3 regions of the Desulfosporosinus acidiphilus SJ4 genome follow, and region 1 is predicted to be linked to each of the others. Evidence: riboswitches for the same ligand, from Rfam matches in the RefSeq annotation. Region 1 holds a riboswitch; each other region holds the start of a gene.
What was found. A riboswitch is a leader RNA that binds a small molecule or an ion and turns the genes downstream of it on or off. The one in region 1 is predicted to bind magnesium.
Positions count from the first base shown of each region.

Region 2: another riboswitch for magnesium. It lies ahead of DESACI_RS07085 (magnesium transporter MgtE N-terminal domain-containing protein); the one in region 1 lies ahead of DESACI_RS22270 (magnesium transporter).
Region 3: another riboswitch for magnesium. It lies ahead of DESACI_RS10185 (magnesium transporter); the one in region 1 lies ahead of DESACI_RS22270 (magnesium transporter).

Region 1 is NC_018068.1:4,873,801-4,881,809, reverse strand. Features, by position in the region: gene DESACI_RS22285 (metallophosphoesterase family protein) at 198-1,214, shown strand; gene DESACI_RS22280 (MarR family winged helix-turn-helix transcriptional regulator) at 1,364-1,822, shown strand; gene DESACI_RS22275 (aspartyl-phosphate phosphatase Spo0E family protein) at 1,947-2,099, shown strand; gene DESACI_RS22270 (magnesium transporter) at 2,379-3,680, opposite strand; M-box (ykoK) riboswitch at 3,885-4,050, opposite strand; gene scfA (six-cysteine ranthipeptide SCIFF) at 4,254-4,394, shown strand; gene scfB (thioether cross-link-forming SCIFF peptide maturase) at 4,488-5,942, shown strand; gene DESACI_RS22255 (molybdopterin-containing oxidoreductase family protein) at 6,113-8,009, shown strand, end outside.
Region 2 is NC_018068.1:1,542,003-1,550,011, reverse strand. Features, by position in the region: gene DESACI_RS07120 (LysM peptidoglycan-binding domain-containing protein) at 81-233, shown strand; gene DESACI_RS07115 (LysM peptidoglycan-binding domain-containing protein) at 425-763, shown strand; gene DESACI_RS24765 (hypothetical protein) at 1,123-1,284, shown strand; gene DESACI_RS07110 (TetR/AcrR family transcriptional regulator) at 1,954-2,490, shown strand; gene DESACI_RS07105 (HsmA family protein) at 2,600-2,977, shown strand; gene DESACI_RS07100 (nitroreductase family protein) at 3,344-3,976, opposite strand; gene DESACI_RS07090 (Nramp family divalent metal transporter) at 4,332-5,582, opposite strand; gene DESACI_RS07085 (magnesium transporter MgtE N-terminal domain-containing protein) at 5,638-6,861, opposite strand; M-box (ykoK) riboswitch at 7,259-7,433, opposite strand; gene DESACI_RS07075 (metal-dependent transcriptional regulator) at 7,787-8,009, opposite strand, start outside.
Region 3 is NC_018068.1:2,195,745-2,203,753, forward strand. Features, by position in the region: gene DESACI_RS10160 (ABC transporter substrate-binding protein) at 1-729, shown strand, start outside; gene DESACI_RS10165 (EFR1 family ferrodoxin) at 1,003-1,860, shown strand; gene pdxR (MocR-like pyridoxine biosynthesis transcription factor PdxR) at 1,882-3,294, opposite strand; gene DESACI_RS10175 (LysE family translocator) at 3,411-4,025, shown strand; gene DESACI_RS10180 (methyl-accepting chemotaxis protein) at 4,300-5,892, shown strand; M-box (ykoK) riboswitch at 6,419-6,575, shown strand; gene DESACI_RS10185 (magnesium transporter) at 6,826-8,009, shown strand, end outside.

The DNA of each region.
Region 1 (8,009 bases):
TTCATTAAAAGGTAAAAGGTATAATTTAATATTAAAGTTTTTATTAGTTAAACACGGGAAGGAACCAGATAAAGGGTGTAGTAATAGGTCGAAATATGTGATAATATGGGCAATAAAGCTGAATCTTATGTGGAGGTTTCACGTAACTTGAATTTAACATAAAATATCAGAATAGTAAGATAGTTAGGAGCGACGATATGCCAACAAGAAGGGATTTCTTGAAAAGTTTGGCGGGGTTTGGGGCCGGATCGTTACTATCTTGGAATTTAATGTTGCCTAAAGTCGCTGTTTCCCAATTATTTAAAGCAGAACAAACTGCAGATACTCAGGATATCCCAAATACTCAAACTAGCAAATTGTCTTTTGTTGTAGTCAGTGATATTCACATTGGACGGTTAAATGCAATACATCATTTTTCTGCCTTACTTCAGGATAATTTTTATTCAAAACCGGATGCGATGGTGGTGGTTGGTGATCTTGGTGACGGTGTGGAACGTGATTATAACTTGCTTAACCATGAACTATTAAGGCATAAAATGGTGATTGATTATCCGATTTTTTGGACCATTGGCAACCATGAATTTTATGGTAGCTTTTACAAAAATGGATTTTGGTCACCAAGAACATTTCCTAACGATGAAACGGAAGATCAAGCAGTTAACCGCTTTCTGACATTTGCCAAACGCGATAAGATTTATAGTGATACTTGGATTAAGGGTTTCCATTTCCTTTTCTTGGGGACAGAAAAATCACGGATGAGTGATAGAAGGTACTTGGATTCGGCCTTTTTATCGAGTACCCAACTTGACTGGCTCGAAAGTGCGCTTAGCATTGAGCAAAAACCGTCTAAACCGGTCTTTGTCTTTCTCCATCAACCAATTCCCTACACAACCCTAGGTGGATTACAGCGTGGTTATGTTATACAATGGAGAAGGTTAAATGACATTTTATCGCAACATCCCGAGGTCATACTTTTTAACGGGCATACTCATTTCAAGATTGATTATATTAATATGGTCAGTAAGGAAAATTATAATATTGTCAACAGTTCTTCTTTAGCCTATCCAATTGACAGAAAAAGGCATCATATTTTGAATTCAGCTCCTGGTTTTGTTGTGGATGTATATGATGAAAAAGTAGTTATCAGGGGCAAAGAATATTTAACACGGGATTGGATTAGTGGCGCAGAGATTAACGTGCCCATGGCAACGTAAACCCCTAAGGATCATGACCTTAGAAGCAAAAGATTTTAAAGCCCCTGGCAAAGCTTTTAAGCTTTGCTCAGGGGTATTGCCTTGACAAATCTATACCTGTATTAGATAATTACTAACTAATGAGATCCTTTGGGATTAGGTGATAAAACATGAAAAACGATGAAACTGAAGCTTTAGTGCAGGAAATGGATCGCACAATGACTCAATTCAGGAGAATTGGAGGGCAGGTCAGATCTTCGCATGCTATCAGACCCAGTGAATTTACTTTGCTTCACAACATAATTCTATGTACAGAAACTGATCCCAGGGGGATTAAAGTGTCAGACTTGAGCTTTCAGCTTCAAATAACACCTGCAGGGGTTACTCATATTATTAATTCACTGGAAGAACGGGGATATTTGGAACGACTTGCCGAACCAACGGACAGACGTGTTGTGCTTGTTCGGGCAACACAAAAAGGCAAGGAGATTATTGAAGCAATGAGGTCTGATCATTTCTGCTTTTTAAAGGGTTTAACTGATTATCTTGGGGAGCATGACAGTAAGGAATTAATACGAATCTTGTCTTCTGTGCTAAATTACCTTAAGAATCGTGGAACAGACTATTAAAGGGCTTGCATTTTTTAGCACAATATACTAAAATATACCAGTAAAGGGATTGTGCGTAAACTTATTTGTTTTTTTCAGGTTCTTATTGTGAAAAAGAGGTGCAAGTGTCAGAATGGATGCCCTGATGTCCTTAATTGAAGATGCTCGTAGAAAATTAAATGACTCCGCAGAAAGTAGAAGTCTGACGGATCCGGAAATTGTGACGATGAGTCAATGTTTGGATAGGTTACTTAACGAGTATTATCTAATGCAAGATTTGAGAAGTTTGGCTTCGTAGGCCTAAAGCTTTATGGCACAAGCGGAGTTTCCTTTATACAATCAAACCTCTATGCCGCAGCGGCATCATCACGTTCACCAGAGGCTGCGGGAAAGAGAAATTTACAAGGGTCAGTATTGCTCAAACGAAACAGCAATATTGGCCCTTGCTTTAATTAAAACATTATTGATTTTCGAAAACTAAACTATGCCGAGCATCCTGAAAAGCAAACGAGCAGAAGAAGGGTAAGAATCCCAGGCCCCATTACAGCGAGGAATAGTCCTATTCGTTCTCTGCGGTTCATTCGCTATGCCCTCCCTTCGCCCGCAGCCGCCGGCGTGCAATTAAGCTAGAGTGTATCTCTGCACGCGGACGATCCGGCATTAATAACTCCAAAACGTCGTCAACGGTGATGATACCCAAGACCTGATCTTGATCGTTGACGACAGGGACGGCAAGCAGACCATATTTGTGAATAATTTCAGCCACTTTTTCATGATCAACAAAGGGGGATATTTTGACAATTTTCGTATGCATAAGCTCACTAAGCGGGGTATGGGGAGCGGCAATGATAAGTTCTCGGAGCGAGAGCACACCTTCGAGAGTCTCTTGCTCGTCAATAACATAGAGATAATAAATGGTTTCTGCTTCAGGAGCAAGGCGCCTTAATTCATTAATAGCCTGATCGGCGGTCAGCCAGACAGGTAAGCCGATGTATTCGGTCGTCATCAGAGAACCGGCAGTTTCCTCTTCATATTGCATCAGTTCACGAACATCTTCGGCATCATCGGATTCCATGAGGCGAAGAAGTTCTTCTGATTTCTCCGCGGATAAAACACTCAGGATATCGGCAGCCTCATCAGCAGGCATTTCTTCGAGGATGTCGGAGGCACGTTCTTCATCCATCTGGGAAATCATTTCAACTTGGGTGTCTAATTCCATTTCTGATAAGGCATCAATGGTCTGCTGAGAGTCAAGAGATTCGAGAAAGTTAGCTCTTTGTTTGTAATCCATTTCCTCAATAAGGTCTGCAATGTCTGCAGGGTGAAGTTGGCGGAGCTGCTCTTTTTCCCGAGTTAGTTGGAGAGAGGAAGTTCTGTTTTCCAGAGGTTTGATGTATTGACAGCCTACAAAGTTATTCCTAATACTTTTCAATAAGAACTCTATACCTAAGCGGCGAAACAGGCCGCGGACTCCAATGTCTACCGCGACTAAAACAACGAACTGGTGATTATCGCGAGAGACCCAGGACAAAGAAATATCATTGACGCGTACGATTCTTGAACCTTCAAGATCAATAATTTGTTTATCTAAGAGCCATTTTCCAATAAATGTTTCATCATCATGCAAAGGGCAGGTTTGTTGCTGATCAAAGGTTGTATTTAAGTGAAGGCCCTCTGCATCCCAGGATTCGACCCATTGGATCGGAATAAGCGCGGGGATTTTTTTGGCATAGCGAATGCCTGTAACCAGAGGTGAGAGATTATCCCAACGCATGGCAAGGTCATGTAATCGACCGATGCAGCGACCTTGAACATCCCAGATTGGTTTATTGGATAACTGGCTGAAGAAAAACTCACCTAATACTTTTACGTCGCTCATTTGCTTCCCTCCTTTTAGTGTCGGAGTCTGGCGCCTTGGGCGAAAAGACTCCTTTGAGGATTAAGAAAAATACAAGTGCACAAATGATAAGGGCCAGAACCCATAAAACCACCTCCTTAATATTCCCTAAAATAGAATATTTCGTACAGTTCTGAAGTATAAAAAAGACCTCTATACTAATACAGAAGGTCATGGGTAACATTGTGACCTCCCTTCTCGTTGAGTTTTAGCACTGCATAGCGTAGAGTTATCTCAGCCACATTAAGTAAAACCTTATGCCGGCAATACCTGTTCTACCCAATTGGCGTCTCTCGACATTTCTGGGCAGTGGCTTATGTATATGCAGGAGCCTCACCTAACAGAGATTCATGTCTACTCCATTATATGTATAACTCATCAAATTCGTCAAGATTTTTGCTTCAAATTAGATATTCACTCTATCTCCGTTAATTAATCAGGATTGCTTGTGATTTCTCGATGATACTTAATGCTTGGAACTTTTGCCTTTTCTCTTGTCCTTATGATATAATCAAAAACGGATTATGACGTACGATTCGAGAGGAGGGTGTTTGAATGGCAAAACACATTCAGACGATTGTTAAAGCAAACCTAAGTGCTACTGTTAAAACTGGGGGCTGCGGAAATTGTCAGACCTCTTGCCAATCTGCATGTAAAACTTCATGCACGGTTGGTAACCAAGTGTGTGTTAAATAATGTTGCTCTGAATTTGTACATGATCTCAGAACCCAATCCTTCTCGGGCTGGGTTCTGTTCTATTTATACTAAGAAGCGAGAGAGAGGACGATAATGTTTAATTTTAAGGAATTGGCAGGATACGATTTCAAAAAGAATGTTCATTGTTTCCGGCAGGGAGACTTATTGATCGGTTACGATGTCAACTCAGGCTCGATACATCTGCTGGATGAAGAGACCTTTAACATTTTAAGAACTATGGAAGACTTAAACAAGAAAGAGAGCCGGCTTTCCCAGGAAGGACTGGAAGAAGCTCTTAGATTGGAGGGAAAACTTTGGGATAAAGAAACATTCTCGGAAATTTTATACGAACTGGAAGAACTTCGCCAGGAAGGGACGCTGTTTTCTCAAGAAACAGAACGGATTATTCCCGCATATCCAGAAAAGCCTATTGTCAAAGCAATTTGCCTTCATGTTGCTCATGACTGTAATTTGCGCTGTGAATACTGTTTTGCCGGAACCGGAGCCTTTGGAGGCAACAGGACATTAATGGATTTGGAGACGGGCAAACGGGGAATTGACTTTGTCTTAGCAGCATCAAAACATAGAAACCATTGCGAGGTAGATTTCTTTGGAGGGGAACCCCTGATAAATTTTGGTGTTGTTAAAGCCTTGGTTGATTACGGAAAAAAAGCCGCAAAGGCTCAAAACAAAACTATTAAATTCACCTTAACTACCAATGGTGTCTTGCTCAATGAAGAAATTCAGAATTTCTTGGAGCAAGAGGAGATTAGTGTCGTTTTAAGTCTCGACGGTCGTCCGGAAATCCATGACCGAATGCGGCCCCATGCTGACGGACGTGGAAGCTATCATGAAGTTGTGCCGCGAATCCAACAATTTACAGCTTTGAGGCCGGAAAGTTCCCCCTATGCTTTGGGAACCTATTATTATGTGCGAGGTACTTATACTCATTTTAATTGCGATTTTGACCGGGATGTCTTACACATGGCTGATCTAGGAGTTCAGCAAATTTCTGTTGAACCCGTGGTGGCAGGGCCGGAGGATCCTTATGCCTTTCAGGAAGGAGATTTAAATAAAATCTATGAATCTTATGACCGCTTAGGCGAGGCCATTCTCCAACGGAAGTCACAGGGGCAGGGTTTTAATTTTTTCCACTTTAATATTGCTCTTGATCATGGCCCCTGCCTGCATAAAAGGTTGTCGGGCTGCGGGGCAGGTCACGAATATGTGGCTATTTCTCCTGAGGGGGATCTTTATCCTTGTCATCAATTTGTCGGACAAGAGGCCTTCAAACTTGGTTCCCTTTACGATCAAGATCCCTTAGATCTTAAGGCAGATTTGGTTCGCGAGTTCCGGGCGGCGAACATCTATGCTAAATCGTCTTGCCAGGAATGCTGGGCCCGATTTGCCTGCAGTGGGGGATGCCACGCGGCGAATGTGGCTTTTACCCAGAAACTTAATGAGGTTTACGATCTTGGCTGTAAGCTGCAAAGAAAACGTTTAGAAGTGGCTTTGTACGTTAAGATTAAAGAAATCCAACAAAATTAAGCTGGTTATGACGATAAGTGGACAAGCTTATCGTCACACTGCAACTCGATACGCGGACTCCTGCAGTGTGGATTGGCCTCAGTCTCTGAAACCAAGGATGGCTGTCAAGAGACCGAGGGATATTTATTCCTGTGGTTCGTTGTTAAGGCGGATATTGGGAGGAACTAGTTATGACGATGGTACGTTCAGCGTGTCCCTTAAATTGTCCTGATGGATGTGCTTTTCTGGTTGAGAAGAGGGAAAATAGTCTTCTTATCAAGGGGGATCCCGCAAACAATATTACGAAGGGATTTATCTGCTCTAAAGGTCAGGCGTTAGGAAAACGTGTCTTTTCGCCGGATCGCTTGAAATTTCCCCTCTTAAGGCAAGGGCAGCGGTGGGAAAGGGTGAGTTGGGATCAAGCTTACCTTCTCCTGACGGAAGCGATTAAAAAAACATTGGATGATGTAGGGCCTTGGGGGATTTTTCATCATTACGATTATGGCAGCAATGGCGTTCTCCGGGAACTGGACCAAAGGTTTTTCCAAGCCTTGGGCGGTGTTACGGAACCTCGGGGGAGTATGTGCTGGGGAGCCGGTTACCAGGCTCAAGAATTAGATTTTGGCGGGGTTTTTTCTAATTCGTGGGAGGATTTAGAAGATGCCAAGACTATTGTGCTCTGGGGAAGAGACCCGGCGGTAACAAATGTTCATCTTATCCCCCATTTATTGGGGGCTAAGAAGCGGGGAGCCCGTGTCCTAGTGATCAATCCAATTCGAGTTAAGAGTGCGGAGTTCGCAGATGAGTATTATCAGGTTCGGCCCGGTACGGACGGGGCCTTAGCCTTAGGCTTAAGTCATATTATTTTGCGCGAACGCTGGCAGGATACTCTCTTTATTCAAAACTATATCCAGGGATTTGAAGGGTTTGCGAGAAGAGCCAAGGAGTTTTTCCCCGAGAAAGTGGCAGCTATAACAGGCGTCGGCGTCACTCAGTTGACCCAGCTGGCAAGAGCCGTGAGTCATGCTGGCCCCGTGTCCATTATTTTAGGCTACGGGCTTCAGCGCTATATCAAAGGGGGAAATGCGGTTCGGGCTATTGACGGCTTGGCGGCTATCAGCGGAAATATTGGCTGGGCAGGTGCAGGAGTGCATTATGCCCATCAGTACCATCAGGGAAAAATGAATTCTGTGCTGCTTCCTCCCGAACGCTATCGGTCAAGAACTTACCCCCACCCGATACTTGCAGAGGAACTCCTGAAGGCAGATCCGGCTATTCAACTGGCAGTGGTGACCCGTTCCAATCCATTGGTTCAACAGCCAAACTCTCAGCTTTGGCGAGATCTTTGGCGGAAGATTCCCTTTAAGGTCGTTATAGATACTGTTTTAACGGAAACAGCTCGTCAGTCGGATTTAGTTCTGCCGGCAGCGACAATTTTTGAAGAAGAGGATTTAGTTAAAACCTCATGGAGTCCCCTAATTCATTATGCTCAAAAAGTCCTTGAGCCCCAGGGAGAAGTCCAGGCAGAGCCTGTGATCTTCACAGAGTTGGCGAAGAGATTGGGGATAGAAAAGGATTTTCCCTATGCTTCGTCCAGAGAGTGGCTGGAATTTGTCCTCCAACCGTTAAGTGAAACGTATGAGATTTCTCTTGATAAGCTTGCTCAAGGACCGGTCTATGCTCCCTATATACCTAAAGTTGCCTGGGAGAACAAGGATTTTAAAACTCCCAGCGGGAAAATCGAACTCTCTTCAGAGCTAGATCTGGCAGACCTGGGAGAAGCAGTTGAATTCCCTTACCATCTGCTCACTCCTCATCCCGGCAATGCTATGCATTCTCAGTTTCATCAGGACGAGGGTTTTAAGGTCTTCCTCCATCCAGATTTAGCTGAGAAATTCCGCCTCAATCACGGTGATCAGGCCATCGTGGAGACTGCATACGGTCAGCTTGTTGCCGCAGTCGTTTTATCTGAAGATATTCATCCTGAAACGGTAGTTCTTCCTGAAGGAACAACCTCCGAAGGGTTGGGAGTTAATCAATTGATTCTTGGCAAATGTTCTGATATAGGAGAAAGTACTTGTTACTACG
Region 2 (8,009 bases), 1.6 Mb from region 1:
ACATTGATGTAATTTGTACTTGCACTTTACATCTTTGTCTATACATAAAATGGTTTAGAATGGTAAAGGAGGAAAATACAATGCATAACCGTCACGTTGTACGTCGTGGTGAAAGTCTGCATAAAATTGCAAAGCGTAGTGGAACAAGTGTCCATCACCTTTTACGTTTAAATCCCTGGCTTCGTCGCAATCCGAATCTTATTTACCCCGGAGAAAGAATTAGAACTTGGTAACCTAATGTCCCTGGTATTCCAATGACCCTTGGTCGCGGTGAACTCTAATCACTAGCGACCATTTTTTTCTAACGAAGGCTTAGCCAAAGAGTTAAAACTTTTTACCTCGTACATACACAATGTTCCACAATATCCATAACATGTTATTAAAAACGAACTAATAATCGCCTTTTAATCAAGGGGGAATTCATATGTATTATGGTACAGCTTACCCAGGTGATTCACTAATGATGTCTGGAATGCAACAACAGTCTTTTCCTGCTGGAATGCAAACATCGGCTTATTCAGCTGGTATGTATGCTGATAGTCCACTAGTTGTTGCTAAACCAGTCCCTTCTCCTTGCGATCCCTGTAACGTAGAATACGTTCCTGTAGCTCGAATTCATATAGTACGCAGGGGTGAAACCGTTTATTCTATTGCTAATAGTCACGGCCTTGATTGGCGCGAACTTGCTGGCTACAACCGTTTGGGTAATCCAAACCTTATTTACCCCGGGGAACACCTAGAAATTCCGCCAAGCCACTATTAAACTTTTTACAGGCATCTCATTTTATGATCTTTAGGTTTCTTTCTTATATTTATTTTAGTAACACCAATGTCTTAGCTATTAGCCAGGACATTGGTGTTACTGTGTTGTTATTGACGTCACTTGCTTGGCTTTATTAGGAGGTTAGCAAGTGACTGGCGATTTCCATATAATGAACAAGTAAAGTTTATCTCAAAATATATTTAAATTTATTATTTTTAGTGTAATGCTGGACCGGACTGAAAAACTTTCTTGCTGCTCGGCTCGAGCCCAAACAAAACAATTGTATAGCATGTCCATTTGGGATAAAATATTGTTGATTCTATGCAAACTGCCTTAAAGAATAGAATGGAGAGAGTTACATGAATTATGAACAAATGTGGAATGTGTTGCTTAAAAAATTAAAGTTTGAGTGTGAAAAAGTTAATGGGATTAATGGATCGACGAAAGAAGATCATATCAAGTTTGTCGCTTTATATTCGATTGTGAAAATAATGGAGGATTTGGAAGAAAATAAAATATAAATGACTAGATAAGAATGAGAAATGGTCCCACTGAAGGAAATACTCAAAGAGACAGATTCCCTTTTATTCAGTGGTGGTGGATGGACCGTTTGACCATCTTGTGACAATGTATTTCATGTTATTTCTCCTTCAGTCTGATGCTCAACAAGTACACCGATTCCGGTTATCACCAGACAATTATTTAAGCAAACCCGCCTGACACTTTGAAAACAGGCGGCCTATTTTGGTTACGAATTTTCCTGAAAACATTGAGTATTTCAAAAGCTCGATGAGTACTCAACCAAAAAAGATAAATATATGCTTGAATTGAGCCCATAATATGACTAACAAGGGGCCGTGTAGAAACTGATATGCTCCCTTCTAAGTCCCTTTAGGTAGACAATTTAAATAATAATTTTAGACTGTCTACTTGACGGGGTTCAGTTCATCTAGGAGGTTGCCCGCTAGATTAGACATACCTTCATCCTTCTTTCAGAGCAGCAATGCTCTTTCTCCTCCTCAGTGCATGACTAGAGTATTGGAGGTGGTTGAAAGGTTTTGTCTGAGGGATGCAGCAACATACACACTAACATTGTTTACCCATTATGCATTATTAATTTGACATAAATGATAGCCGTGATATAATATGAACAAAGTTCACAAAAATGCAATGAATTTTTGGAGGAAGATATGCCCAAAATCATAGAAAATTTAAATGAAACTATTATTCTAGAAGGAAGAAAATTACTCTCTAATAAAGGATATAAGGAGTTGAATGTTAGGGAAATTGCAAAAAATTGTAACATTGCTTTAGGGACTTTTTATAACTATTTCCCTACCAAAGATGAACTTATTCTTGAGATTGTGAGGGAAGACTGGAGTCAGCTATCCGATTTAATAGAAAAATTAAAACCTATTGATGAACCTATTAAAGAGAAGATTAGGAAAGTATTTCTTTCACTTGAGATTTTTATAAGTAGTTATGTTGCCATATTCATTGAAATGGCCATGTATAAGAACTATAGTTATGATCATATGTCACATGATAAGTTTCATCTTCTTTACGGTAAGTTAAGTGAATTAATCGATCTTGAAAAAACAAAAGGTCATATTCAATCTCCACTTGCGTCCTATAAACTTGCTCAACTCATTATGTCGAATTTAATTTATCTAAATACAAATAAATATATTAGCTATGATGAGTTATACGACAGTTTAAAGATCTAAATTTTTTTAAACATTAAATGAACGTTGTTCATTTAATTGCTTTATGAATATTGTTCATTTAAGTTAGATTTATAAAATAATATCTATAAAATTCAAAGGAGGAAATAAGATGTTAACCTATGCAATCATTTTTATTAATTTCGCCCTAATTTTTTACAGTGTAGGTGTTTGGTCCGAAAAGATACAAGGGAACCTTAAAGCTTGGCACCTAACATTCTTCTATTTTGGTTTAGTCTGTGATACAACAGGCACTTGGATTATGGAGAATATAGCCAGAAGCATTGAAATTATCACTTCTAATTCATATTTTCATAGTATTACTGGCGTTTTAGCCATCATTTTAATGCTTGTTCACGCTTTTTGGGCGACTTTTGTTTTGATTAAGAAAGATGATCTGATGATTAATAAATTTCACAAGTTTAGCATATTTGTTTGGATCATTTGGTTAATTCCCTTTATCTCAGGATTTGTATTTCGAATGATATAATTTATCCTTCCTTAATTAGGCTCTAAGCATACAGTTGTTCAAGAAAAAAGAGCGGGAAGTTTCTAGCCTAATCTCATTTGTATATACGCCGATACCAATTGTTAAGATAAGTCACTGCCTATCATAACATTCAACAAGGTTCCTCAAATCCCTCCCAGTTTCATACCACAAATCAAATGGCAAGCGCAGTTTGAAGTCGCTCCGGTTTCGTTCCTATACCACGGCTCTCCGGGTAGAGAGGCCACCAATCACGTCACACAAAGACTCAGCACTCGACTACTGGCTAGGCTTTACACGAGGCGGCTTCTTGAACTTGGCAAGGGGTAGTGGTGTGGGGGAATTGGAATAATTGACTTAAGTTTTATATCAGATCGGATTCTCTTTTGTCCATCTGTTCATAAACAATCTATCTTCTAATCTCACTTCTTTTTGTGGAATAAGAGTTGCGTTGTTAGCTTTATATCCAAATGGAATAATTGCAGCCACTTCTAACTCTGGTGGAATATTAAGAACTTCTTTAACTGCTTTAGTATTCTGAGGAATAAATGTTACCCCAAAGACACTATCCTCTGCAAGACTTAACAAGATGTTTTCAATACAACACCATACAGATGCTAAACAATTCAGATCATATATTCTCGTGCTATCAGCTATCTGTGTTTTCGGTTTGTAAACAACTACAAGTAACTCTGGCGCACTTAACATCATCCTTTTCTGTTTCGGTATTGCGTCTAGATACATTTGTTTTGAAAGATTATCGAAGTCTTTCAAAGACTCTTCTAGTTCTTCAGTAACACTTTCGATCATTTTTTCTGTGTGGATTAGGGCAATTCTTTTCTCCCGGTCTGAAACTAAAATGAAATACCATTGCTTTAAGTGATTATAACTTGGAGCTTTGAGACCGGCGAGCAAAGCCTTATTAATAATATCTGGATTTATTTTTTGTTCGGAAAAATCTCTAATTGTTCGTCTTTTTACTATTGCCTCCTGCAATTCCAAAATGTTCATCTCCCACTATTCTTAATTACGTCCCATTCATGACGTGGCTTTATTATGTTTTAGATTTACAACATAGGAGCCCTATCTTCATTATTGCCATCTTTGTAACATTATTTGTTATCAGCATTGGAATCTTTGCCCTTACCTTTTTTCTTGTTATTAACAGAAAAATCAAACACCTTAAATATATCTCTCAACAAGTTAAGGATATTGCCCACGAAGGGTTCGGTTCAAAGATCAATGAGTCCGACAGGATTTATTATTTTTCTAAGACAAGTAATAACCGCCTGACTTCAAACAGGCGGCCTAACTCATATGAAACTGAAGCATATTATTTAATTTATTAGGTGTTTGTTTATCCCAAAAAGTTTGGCCAAAGTGAGGTTACTACCAATAAAAGTGTCAGGGTCACCATGACCGCAGTTGTGCTCCATGCAACTCCATTAAAGAATTTGGAGTTTGTATAGTCTCCCATGATTCTCTTTTTATTGATAAGAACCAGCATAAACACGAGAACAAACGGTAGAAGAACACCATTGATGACCTGAGACCAAAGCATAATTAGAACTAGTGGTGCATTGGGAATAAGGATAATCAAAGCCCCTAAGATTATTATAATCGTATATAAGGTATAAAACTGTGGTGCTTCGCTGAAAGACTTATCAACGCCTGCCTCAAACCCCAGTGCTTCGCACACATAGTAAGCCGTCGCTAGCGGTAAAATTGTGGCTGCGAAGATTGACGCATTGAAAAGCCCGAAGGCAAATAGTATTGAAGCGTATTGTCCAGCTAGTGGCCTTAAGGCGATGGCAGCATCTTTAGCATCATTGATGGAGACACCTGCGGTATGCAATGTTGCCGCAGTTGTAACGATGATAAAAACAGCCACGATATCCGTAATGAAACAACCAAAAATAACATCTAGGCGTGAAAACTTATACTCTTTGGCTGTCACTCCTTTCTCAACGATGGCAGACTGAATATAGAACTGCATCCAGGGAGCGATTGTAGTACCGACCAAACCAACAAACATCGCAAGATATTCAGAATTTGTACTGAAGCTCGGAATAAATGTAGCTTTTGCCACCTCACCCCAATTCGGGTGGGCTAGAAAACCAGCAAAAATATAAGTTATAAAAATTGCACTGGCAATCAGGAAAATTCTTTCTACACGCCGATATGTCCCCTTAACAACCAAGAACCATACTAGGAGCGCCCCCAGCGGAACGGTGATATATTTACTTACCCCGAAGACCTCCATACTGGAAGCCACCCCAGCAAACTCCGATACTGTATTCCCTACGTCTGCTATAAGGAGCCCTATTAAAATGAAAATCGTCAACCGTACTCCAAAATTCTCACGAATAAGATCCGCAAGACCTTTGCCAGTAACCGCCCCCATACGGGCGCTCATTTCTTGGACTACGATCAAGGCCAATGTCATTGGAATAAAGATCCAAAGAAACTTATAACCAAACTGAGCGCCTGCTACCGCGTAGGTTGTAATTCCACCAGCATCGTTATCCACATTGGCCGTGATAATCCCAGGTCCAACTATGGCCAAAAACAACAGAATATTACGCCATGAAAGTTTACTAAGCTTCATATATTTCACTTCCCTTATAATTTTTCATAAATGATCTTAACATTTCTATGAACGCCTAATTTTTCAGTTGTAGTACATCATCCACAGTAATAAGTCCTATCACTTTATCGGATTTATCAATCACTGGAAGTGCTAATAGACTGTATTTAGAAAATAACCGGCGGATCTTTTTCTCATCCTCATCAGCCAGTACACTAATCACTTTGGTATGCATTAATTCGCTAATTCTTGTTTCAGGCGAAGAGATAATTAGTTCTCTTAGCGATATGACTCCCTTTAATCGCCCTTCGGAGTCAACTGCATAAAGATAGTAAATATAATCTGCCTCAGGAGCAAGTTCTCTTAACTGCTTAATGACTTCATCTGCCGTAAGCTCTATAGAGAACACCAAAAAGTCGGTTGTCATCAAACTACCTGCAGTTCCTTCGTCATATTCCAACAACTCACGAAGGTCTGAAGCTGCTTCATTTTCCATTAAACTTAATAGTTGGTCCGAATCATCCTCATTCATTTCGGATAGGAGGTCTGCTGCCTCATCTTGCTCCATTTCTTCAAGTATGTCTGCAGCTCGCTCTTTATTTATTTGTCTTAGAATGGATTTTTGAACATCTGGGTCGACCTCAGCTAAAGTGTCCGCCGCCATTTCAGGATTTAACTGTTCAAACAATTCCAATCGTTCATAATGACTAATGTTCTCCAGAATATCCGCCAGATCTGCTGGATGTATTTTTGATAGCTTATCTCCTGAAGCACGTAAAGATAAGCTATCGCCCCCTGTTGATAACGACTGCACCATGTCCCATCCTATAAAATGGGGCTGCAACCTCTTTCCACTTGTTGGCATACTAAACATTCCTCTAGGGAGGAGCCTCCGAATTAAACCAACGAAGCTAACATCAATAGATACAATATGTACTCCTTTGCTGTTACCCGCTAATTTAATATCATTGACACGAACTAGCTTGGCTCCATTGATATCAACAATCTGCCGATCGAGTATCCCACTAATATATAAATGACCTTCAGATACTCTTTCAAAACGAACTTCTGAAGCGATTACCCGGAGTGCGACAACCTGTCGACTTAGCATATAGATCTCTTTCCAAGGAACAACTTTGAGCTCCCCATTATACTTAATAATCAATCCCCGAACAGTCGGAAACGTAGTCTCTGGATCGACCCAGACATCCCTAACTTTACCGAGCTTTAGACCACTACGATCAATAATATATTTACCTATTAGTTCGCTAACAAAAAGATCCGTCAATAGCTCCATCATTATCCCTCCAATAACAAAGTGATTTTATGAACCATATCTTGGTCTAATAATTTTACTATTCTTTGTTCAGGGCCTGCGTCCATAAAACCACCTCCTCTTTGATGGGAAAATGACTGGGATATACATTTTAAAAATTGGTAATAAGTGAATACAATATCATTTGGAGATTACAGTATTGTATTTGATTACTATTAAGAATGTGAAAGTTAAGATGTAAGCGGAAACTTGCTTGGTTTAATTTAATAATGTCTTTTATTTCCTTTAATATACCTTTAGGCCTATTAAAATTACATGAATCAAGATCATCATCACCCAATCGTCCCACCTCCATACAAAAAAACAAAGCTTTCCAAAAATAACGGAAAGCTTTGTAAAGCGCGCACAAGAAAAATAAACCCACTTTCCTCACTCGTTCTGAGCTTTGGCACTACACGACGTAGAATGAGAAAATTCATTCAGCCACATTATGTAAAACCTTAATCCGGTAATACCTGTTCTACCCATTGGTGTCTCTCGACATTTCCGGGCAGTGGCCTTTGTTCGTATAGGAGCCTCACCTAACGAAGAAATCTCAATTGTCGTAATGAATTTATCACTTACATCTTTTCCTGTCAAGACTATTTTTAATGCGTCTAATGATTTATATCCGATGTCTAATGTTCCAGTAATTACGGTGTAGTTTCAGAACAGAAATATTAATAATCAAATCCCGATCAATAGGATGAAATCAGAGCACTCTGTTTTTCTAAGCGCGACCTAGAAAAATCATTCATTCATTGGAATGTTTTTCATGCCTTGGTATTGTAACAATTTCTATATTCGTACGTATTATAACTCCAGAATCCCCCCTCTAAGTTAGCTAAAGCTAACCTATCCACAGAAACATACTAAGGAGGTCGATGTGTCCGATTAAATACAAAAATAGTTATTCTTTGTTAGCCTTAACAAACATGAAATCTTCAAAGGCTTGTTGGCAAGATGGATTGTTTTTCATAAATTCCACCAGAGTTTTAATAGCATCGATCGTTGCAGTCGAAAGGTAGTGTTCCATAGCTTCCGCCTCAGCAACAAAATTACACTTGCTACATATTAACCCAAGAAACTCCTGTAGCAATTGGTTTCGTAAAACTAAATAGCTGCCCGTTTCT
Region 3 (8,009 bases), 2.2 Mb from region 1:
GTGTATGTCTATAATGAAGGCAAAGAAGATAATAGTGTTGTGTTTGCTCAACTTACCAATGGAGATGGGACGTTCCTGATGGGCAGAAAGCCTGATCCCGGTTTCAAATGGAGTGATCTGAAAGGAAAAACCATTATAGGCGGACGCAAGGGCGGAATGCCGGCTATTGTTCTCCAGTATGTTTTGGGTAAAAACGGTCTTACCCCAGGTCGAGATGTTAACATTGACACAACGATACAATTTGCGGCAATGCCAGGGGCCTTTCTGGGAGGCAAAGGGGATTATGTAATTATTTTTGAGCCCACGGCATCCGTCATGGAGAAAGAAGGCAAATCCTTTATTGTAGCTTCTTTAGGCAAGGAGAGCGGCGAAGTTCCGTATACAGCCTATTTTTCCAGGAAGAGTTATATTGAGAAAAATCCAAATGTCATTCAAAAATTCACAAACGCCATCTATAAGGGTCAGATCTGGGTTGAAAAACATTCTCCCGAAGAGATCGCCAAGGCTATCAAGCCCCAATTCCCGGATGAGAATGAGGAGATTTTGACCAGTTCTATTAAACGCTATAAAGAACAGAACACTTATAAGAAAAATCCTGTTCTTCAGGAAAAGGATTTTTACCTCCTGCAGCAGATTATTAAGGATGCTGGAGAACTTAAACAGATTGCTCCTTATGAAAAAGTGGTCAACACAAAATTCGCCGAGACTGCAATCAAGGCTATAAAATAAGTTCTTTCCAGCAGGGATGAATTAATTTCTTGAAAGCATACGTTTCATTAAGATTCGGATATGTTTCAGATCTAATATTTAAATATAAATGGTTCAGCATTAATTCGCTGAGCCATTTATATTGATTGCAGAAAAGATGCCGTCAGTGACGAGTCGATGGGCTGTGGAAAAGTGAACCGTACTAGGAAATTAGTAGGCATGAACTGCGCAAATGGGTTAAAATAAGGAGAAGTAAAACTTAATAAAATGAATGAAATATCTTAATAGAGGTGAGTGATTTTATTGACAAAATCAGATTCGAATTGCAACGAAAACAGTCAATTCACACGGTCTACCATTTTTTATTATACCGGAACCGGCAATTCCTTGTGGTTAGCACGAACTCTTGCAGGCAAGATAGGCAATGCCGAGCTTATCTCCATGGTAGATTGGGATATACAAAAACAAACGATCCATTCATCTGCAATAGGTTTGATTTTTCCAGTACATATTTGGGGCGTACCCCGACGGGTTTTATCCTTTCTGGATAAGTTGAAGACTATTTCACCTGACTATATTTTTGCTATTGCTAATAATGCCGGTCAAGTCTCTAATACGTTGGTACAGCTAAAAAAGGTAATGGAATCAAAGGATTTAACATTATCCAGCGGCTGGTCAATTATCATGCCTTCTAATTACATACCCTGGGGAGGTCCTGGTTCACTGGATAAACAAAATGAGCGCTTTCAAGCAGCTCAATTAAAGTTATCCTTAATTGCCGAGAAGGTTCAGAGCAGAGTCAAAATGCCGGTTGAAAAAGGTCCTTTGTGGCAAAGAGTTGTGTTTACTGGTTTATACAAAGTAACCTTTCCATACGTTCATAAAATGGACGTAAAATTCTGGGTCGACAACCACTGCAATCAATGTTCTATTTGCCTTAATATTTGCCCGACTCATAATATTGATATTCGTAACGGTAAACTAACTTGGCATAATCATTGTGAACAGTGTTTAGCATGTATACAGTGGTGCCCAAAAGAATCGTTGCAGTATGGGAAAAAGACACCTGCTTATCCAAGGTATCATAACCCAGAAGTTAAGTTAAAAGATTTAATGAACAATAAATCCATCTCGTCTTTGGAGAGGGGTTAATTTAACTAAAACTTTGTTTAATTACGATGATAACGCTGTATATAGTCGCTTTATGCCAGCATCAATGGATAGAATATTTGTGTTTCCATAACCAAAAATTAGAGAATCATTATAAGGGTGTTTAAGCACCTTATTAGTTTCATCAAGCAGATAATGTTTACTGATCGGTACAATTTGCAGATCATTGTCTTCGATATTATGCATTACTAAGTTATTGAAATTTATGGCTTTAAACGTTGCTACTAAGTGCATTCCTGCTTCTGCTCCAGAAATTGAAACTGTATCACCGAACGCATTTTTAAGGCATTTGATCAAATGATTTCTCCTTTTTAAATAAATACTTCTCATCTTCTTAATATGCATATCAAAAAAACCTGCTTCAATAAATTTGGCCATAGTAAGCTGTTCAAGGATGGGAGAATGTAAATCGGCTACATACTTAGTTTCTTCCATTTGAGCACACAAAGCATCAGGCAATACCATGTATCCCATGCGCAATGACGGCATAAGTGTTTTGGAAAATGTCCCCACATAAATTACGCGCGTTGGGTCAAGTGATTGCATGGACTGTATTGGACTTCCATCAAATCGAAATTCACTATCATAGTCATCTTCAACAATGTAGGAGTTATGTTTTCTTGCGTACTGGATCATTTGAATCCTGCGTTTGATTGGCAGAATTACTCCAGTTGGAAACTGATGACTTGGGGTTGTAAATATTAATTCAGGTGGAAAATTAGGCAGTTTTGCTGTCTCCATTCCAAATTCATCAACGGGAATTGTTTTTATTTTCACCTTATTACTTTCTAAAGTATGAAGTATGCCATAGCTAAGGGGATTTTCTACCAATGCGTATCCATCGTCTGAGACAAGCCGACTCAACAAACTAAACGCTTGGGCAGCCCCATTTATTATGAGAACATTCTCTGGATAGGTATTTACTCCGCGTGCTCGCCGCAAATACATTGAAAGCTGATATCTTAGCTCATACTCGCCCTTAGAACTTTGATAATCCATGTGCAGGGGTGATACTGACAAGGTAATGGATTTATAGAGCTGCCCCCATTTTTTTATAGGAATAGAGGCTAAATCGGGGATTCCTGTGCGAAAACTAATGACATTTTTATTAGGCCGGTTTTCAATTGCCTTTCGATTAATTAGGGAAGAAAGGGTGGCTGTTCGTTCAAAATAGATTCCATCGTTGACGTATGTTCCAGCCCCATTTTTAGTATATATATAGCCTTCAGCGGTAAGCTGTTCATAGCTTTCAATAACAACATTTCTTGCTACATTAAGAGAATGGGACATTTCTCGTGTCGATGGAAGTTTCTCAAACTGCTTTAGTGTTCCATTCAAAATGGCTTCTCGTATATGACTATAGATTTGTCTGGTGAGAGAAATAGTGCTGTTTCGATCTAAATTAATATACATCATCGCTTCTCCTCGGAGTGGTTCTATAAAAAATGATATTAAGCGGTACTTTTATGAACCGTTTTTTTAGATTACAGTATATCATAAAAATGGAATTAATCACACAGAGGAGGAAATGTATGAGCATATACACATTTATAGTAACTTCATTAATCATAATTCTGCTTCCTGGAACCGGGGTTATTTACACAATCTCTACAGGCATAACAAAAGGTAAAAAGGCAAGTGCCATCGCTGCCCTAGGCTGTACAGCCGGTATTCTTCCTCATCTAATGATAAGTATAGGATTTTCATCAGTATTGTTAAGGATGAGTGAACAGGCCTTCTTTGTACTTAAAATGGCCGGTGTCTTGTATCTCTTTTATCTTGGAGTTAGGATGCTCCTATCAAAAACGAAATTAGATCTTGGTGAAACAATTAAAGAAGAAAACCCAGGGACTGTTATACGCAGAGCAATTCTAATTAATCTTTTAAATCCAAAACTTACGCTGTTCTTTTTCTCATTTTTGCCCCAATACCTTAGCCGCAACAGCCAGAGCTATATAAGAGAGAGTTTTCTGCTCGGCATCGTATTTATGCTGCTGACCTTTATCGTTTTTGCGGGCTATGGAATACTGGCAGGGTCAGTGAAAACTATTGTCGCAAAATCGCCCAAACGGTTGCAAGGTATTTCTCAGGTCTTTGGAATCATTTTCATTGTCTTTGCAATTAATCTGGCAGCTAGTTCTCTATAGGTTAATTCTTTTGTTGACATTCGTGAAATAATTGACCGTTAATCTGAATTTGCGATGGGGGCTGCCATAGATGGCAGCCCTTTGCTTGTAAAGCAAAGGCAAAGTATTTAAATTCCTGCTTCATATTGAAATTAAGGCAAGTTCGTGCTAGACTCATAATTAGTAATATTTTGTCGATTTTCTAAGATTTTCTGGTTTGTGAATTATTTAATTAATTTTGAGTCTGTAAAAAAGGTGGTAGATGAAGATAGCTAGAGACGTAAAAGTTAGTTTAATGCAAAAAAAACGAGGCCTAGCGACTATCGAACGCATTGCTAAAGAAATTGAAGGTATTTTAGATCAATATGATGATTGGAAAAGTGCTGTCAAGCCGCTTAGAGAAGTGATTGATCGAAACCTTGGTGACAATGAATTTCTGTGTTTATTTGATTTGGACGGGTTGGCTCTGGTTCATTCGAATCGTTTGAGAGAGGGTATTTACTTTAACAATGAGACAGAACTTCGGGGTGCACGATGTACAGAACCAATTACTCAGATTTATCATCGCAATACTGGTGAAGTCCTGTTTGAAGTTGCTAGTCCAATCTTTGTCAAAGGTAAGCATACCTATGCAGTTCGTCTGGACATTCCTCTTAATAAAGGACAACTCACAAAACAAGTGTATATCGGCATGTTACCCTCACTTTTTCTTGCAGGAGCATTGCTAATTTACAGCTCCTTTTCACCAGTGTCTATTATTTCTTCACTAATCGCTTTAGGGGTCCATGCTTTTTATAGCTTTTGGTTTAAAAACAAACTTTCTACCGCTCTTCAAGAAACATTCAAGGTCACAAAATCGATTGCAAAAGGAAATTTAAAGTCCAGAGCTAAAGCTCATTCGGACGATGAATTAGGAAACTTATCTTATGAAATAAACAAAGTTTCTATCGGGATGACATCCATAATTACAGACCTCACTACTATTACCGAGAAAGCTCAGGCTATGAGTCAAACTCAAGCAACCCATGTTAATGCGTTAGTTGAAAATCAAGAAACGTTTGCTGCCACATTAGAAGAGTTTAGCGCAGGAGCCGCTGAGCAAATTCAGAGTATAAAGAAGTCTCAAGATGAAGTCGATGAAATCGAATCTGCCGCCCAAAGTATCTTGGAGAGTACTCAGAAGGTTCTATCTTTAACGACCTCTGCCAAAGATACAAGCCAACAAGGAACCTTAGCTGTTAAAGAAGCCGTTCAGGAGATGGAAGCTATTTATCAAGTCACTGAGCAGGCGAATGACTCGATCTTAAGTTTAGCTGATCAGGCACAAAAGATCGGGGATATTATCTCAGTCATCAATGGGATCACGGAGCAGACAAATCTATTAGCCCTTAATGCTGCCATCGAGGCAGCCAGAGCTGGGGAACACGGCCGAGGTTTTGCTGTTGTTGCTGAGGAAGTCAGAAAACTGGCGGATAGTTCGGCTCAGTCTTCTCAACAAATTATGCTGCTTATTTCTAATGTTCAGGGAATGGTCAATACGACGGTGAAGAATATTAATCAAGGAATGGAGGTAGTAAATCACGGCAAAACTGTGATTGAACAAGCAGGAGATGCGATCACCTCACTTGATGATGTGATTAACTCCACCTCTATAAGAGTAGAAGAAAATCTTTCAAATGCCGATCATTTATTAAATCGAAGCCAACAGTTAGCTGAAGCCCAAAGATTGGCTACCTCAATCGCAACACAATTTGCCGAGGGGGCAAATCAATCGGCAACTGCAGCCGAGCAACAGATGATTTCAACGCAAGAACTAGTTGCGATTGCAGCAGGATTAGCCGAAACTTCGGAACATTTATATGAAGTAATACAAAGGTTTGATATTTAGATATTCTCTCAAAGTCATTCAATATTAACATAGCATAAAGATAATTGGCAGAACTAACATAACTCAATAATTATCACTAAGGCAACCGAGTAAAAATGGTTGCCTTTTCTTTGGGTTTAGCAGCCGGAATGTCACCAGTGACTAGTTGGAGATCCTATCCTTAGAAAGAAAGGGCAGTTGATGAGAAGTTATGCCATAAATATACGAATTTGCTGGAAGACGATAATCAAGTTTTAGAAGCAGGTAGCTCGACCAATACCGCTGTCACCACCCGAAATCAAAGCGGTTTATCAAGGGCGAAAAGAGCAAGGGTAGTTTGGAAAATTCAAAGAACCGATATCTTCGCCAGATAAAGGAGAGAGGTCTGGATGTTATCCAAAATAGTTAAATTTCCGCTTAAACAAACTATTCATTAAGCATCGATTAGATATTTGAACTTTATGAACCGAAATAAAATAAATCAGACGCAAATTGGCTAAATGTGCTTGTAATAATGAAATTAAAGTATTACAATAAAACAAAGTTAATATTACCTCGGTAGGTGAGGCTACCGCAAGGATATGGATTGCTGCCGCGGAGAGTTGGAGACAACTCGAGAAGGTCAACAGGATATGTCGAAAAACAAGGCATAACCTAATGTAATTTCACTGCCTTGCAGAGCTAAAGCTTGAACGGGATCAACAAGGGCTTATTTTGCCTTCGCCATGTTCAAGTTTTGGCGAAGGTTTTATTATTTTTTAGGAAGTTGTAACCGTTGCATTGCAACTTAATAATCTAATCATAGGAGGTCGTAATTATGGATACAGACCCTGATGGTAGATGCTTGTATTTGAATATGGTTATGGAGGGAATTAAGACTTTGATTTATTGATAAATCTAAGTTTAATATATTATTGTCAAAAATCCCTCCGTACAAGAATGGAGGGATTTTTTGTGTTAACAATATCAACTTTTTATCTTAGCCGGGTACTAGGTAATAAGGTTATTATGGATAATCAAAAGATAGTTGGCAAGCTATTGGATTTAATAGTTGATGTAAACGAGATCAGCCCAAAAGTAATTGCAGCTAAAGTTAAGGTAGAGGGGAAAATTAGAGTTATTGACTTTTCTGAGGTATCTATTTATAAAAATCAGGGTCAGTATATTATTCAGTGTGATCGGTTAAAAGAAATTGAAGTTGCCAAACAAAACACTATGTTTCTTAAAAAGCATGTTTTAGATAAGCAAATTGTCGATATGGATGGCCGGAAAGTTGTAAGGGTGAACGATTTACGGTTAGCAATTCTAAAAAGCGGTACATTTACAATTGCGGTTGATGTAGGTTTTGATGGCCTCTTAAGACGTATCGGGATTGCTAAACCGATCAAGAGAATTTTAAAACCTTTTGGGATTCGCGTACCAAGTAAAATGATTTTATGGGATGATGTGGCTTCCGTTGATTATATCCATGTTGGACTAACGCTTTCCAAAGAACATGACAAACTTTCAACCCTTCACCCCTCGGATCTTGCCGATATTATTGAAGAATACGATAAACACACCCAGGTTGCAATCTTTAATTCTCTCGACGAAGAGAGAGCGGCAGATGTTCTTGAAGAACTTGAAACAGATGCGCAATTACACGTCTTGGCTAACCTTTCGGTAGAAAAGGCTGCCGACGTTCTTGAGAAAATGCCGGCAGATGAAGTTGCAGATATTCTTGATGAGATGGAAGAGGAAGATGCCGAGAAACTGTTAAATGAGATGGAACAAGAAGTATCTCTTGAAGTTCGGGAATTGATGGAATACCCGGATGACACGGTAGGAAGTTTAATGACCACAGATTATATCTCTCTTAATCAGAGCATGACAGTCAACGAAACTTTAAAGGAGTTAAGGCACTTAAAACCTGAACCAGATACGGTTTATTATCTTTATATTGTTGATGATAATGAAAAACTTATTGCGATTGTCTCTTTAAGGGATATTGTCATTTCTGAACTTGATATCGAACTTAAGGAAATCATGCATAGTGATGTTATCTATGTTTATGATTACGAAAAAATTGGAAAACTGAACGAAATAATAACCAAGTATAATTTACTTTCAGTTCCGGTGGTTGACAAAAGTATGAAGAT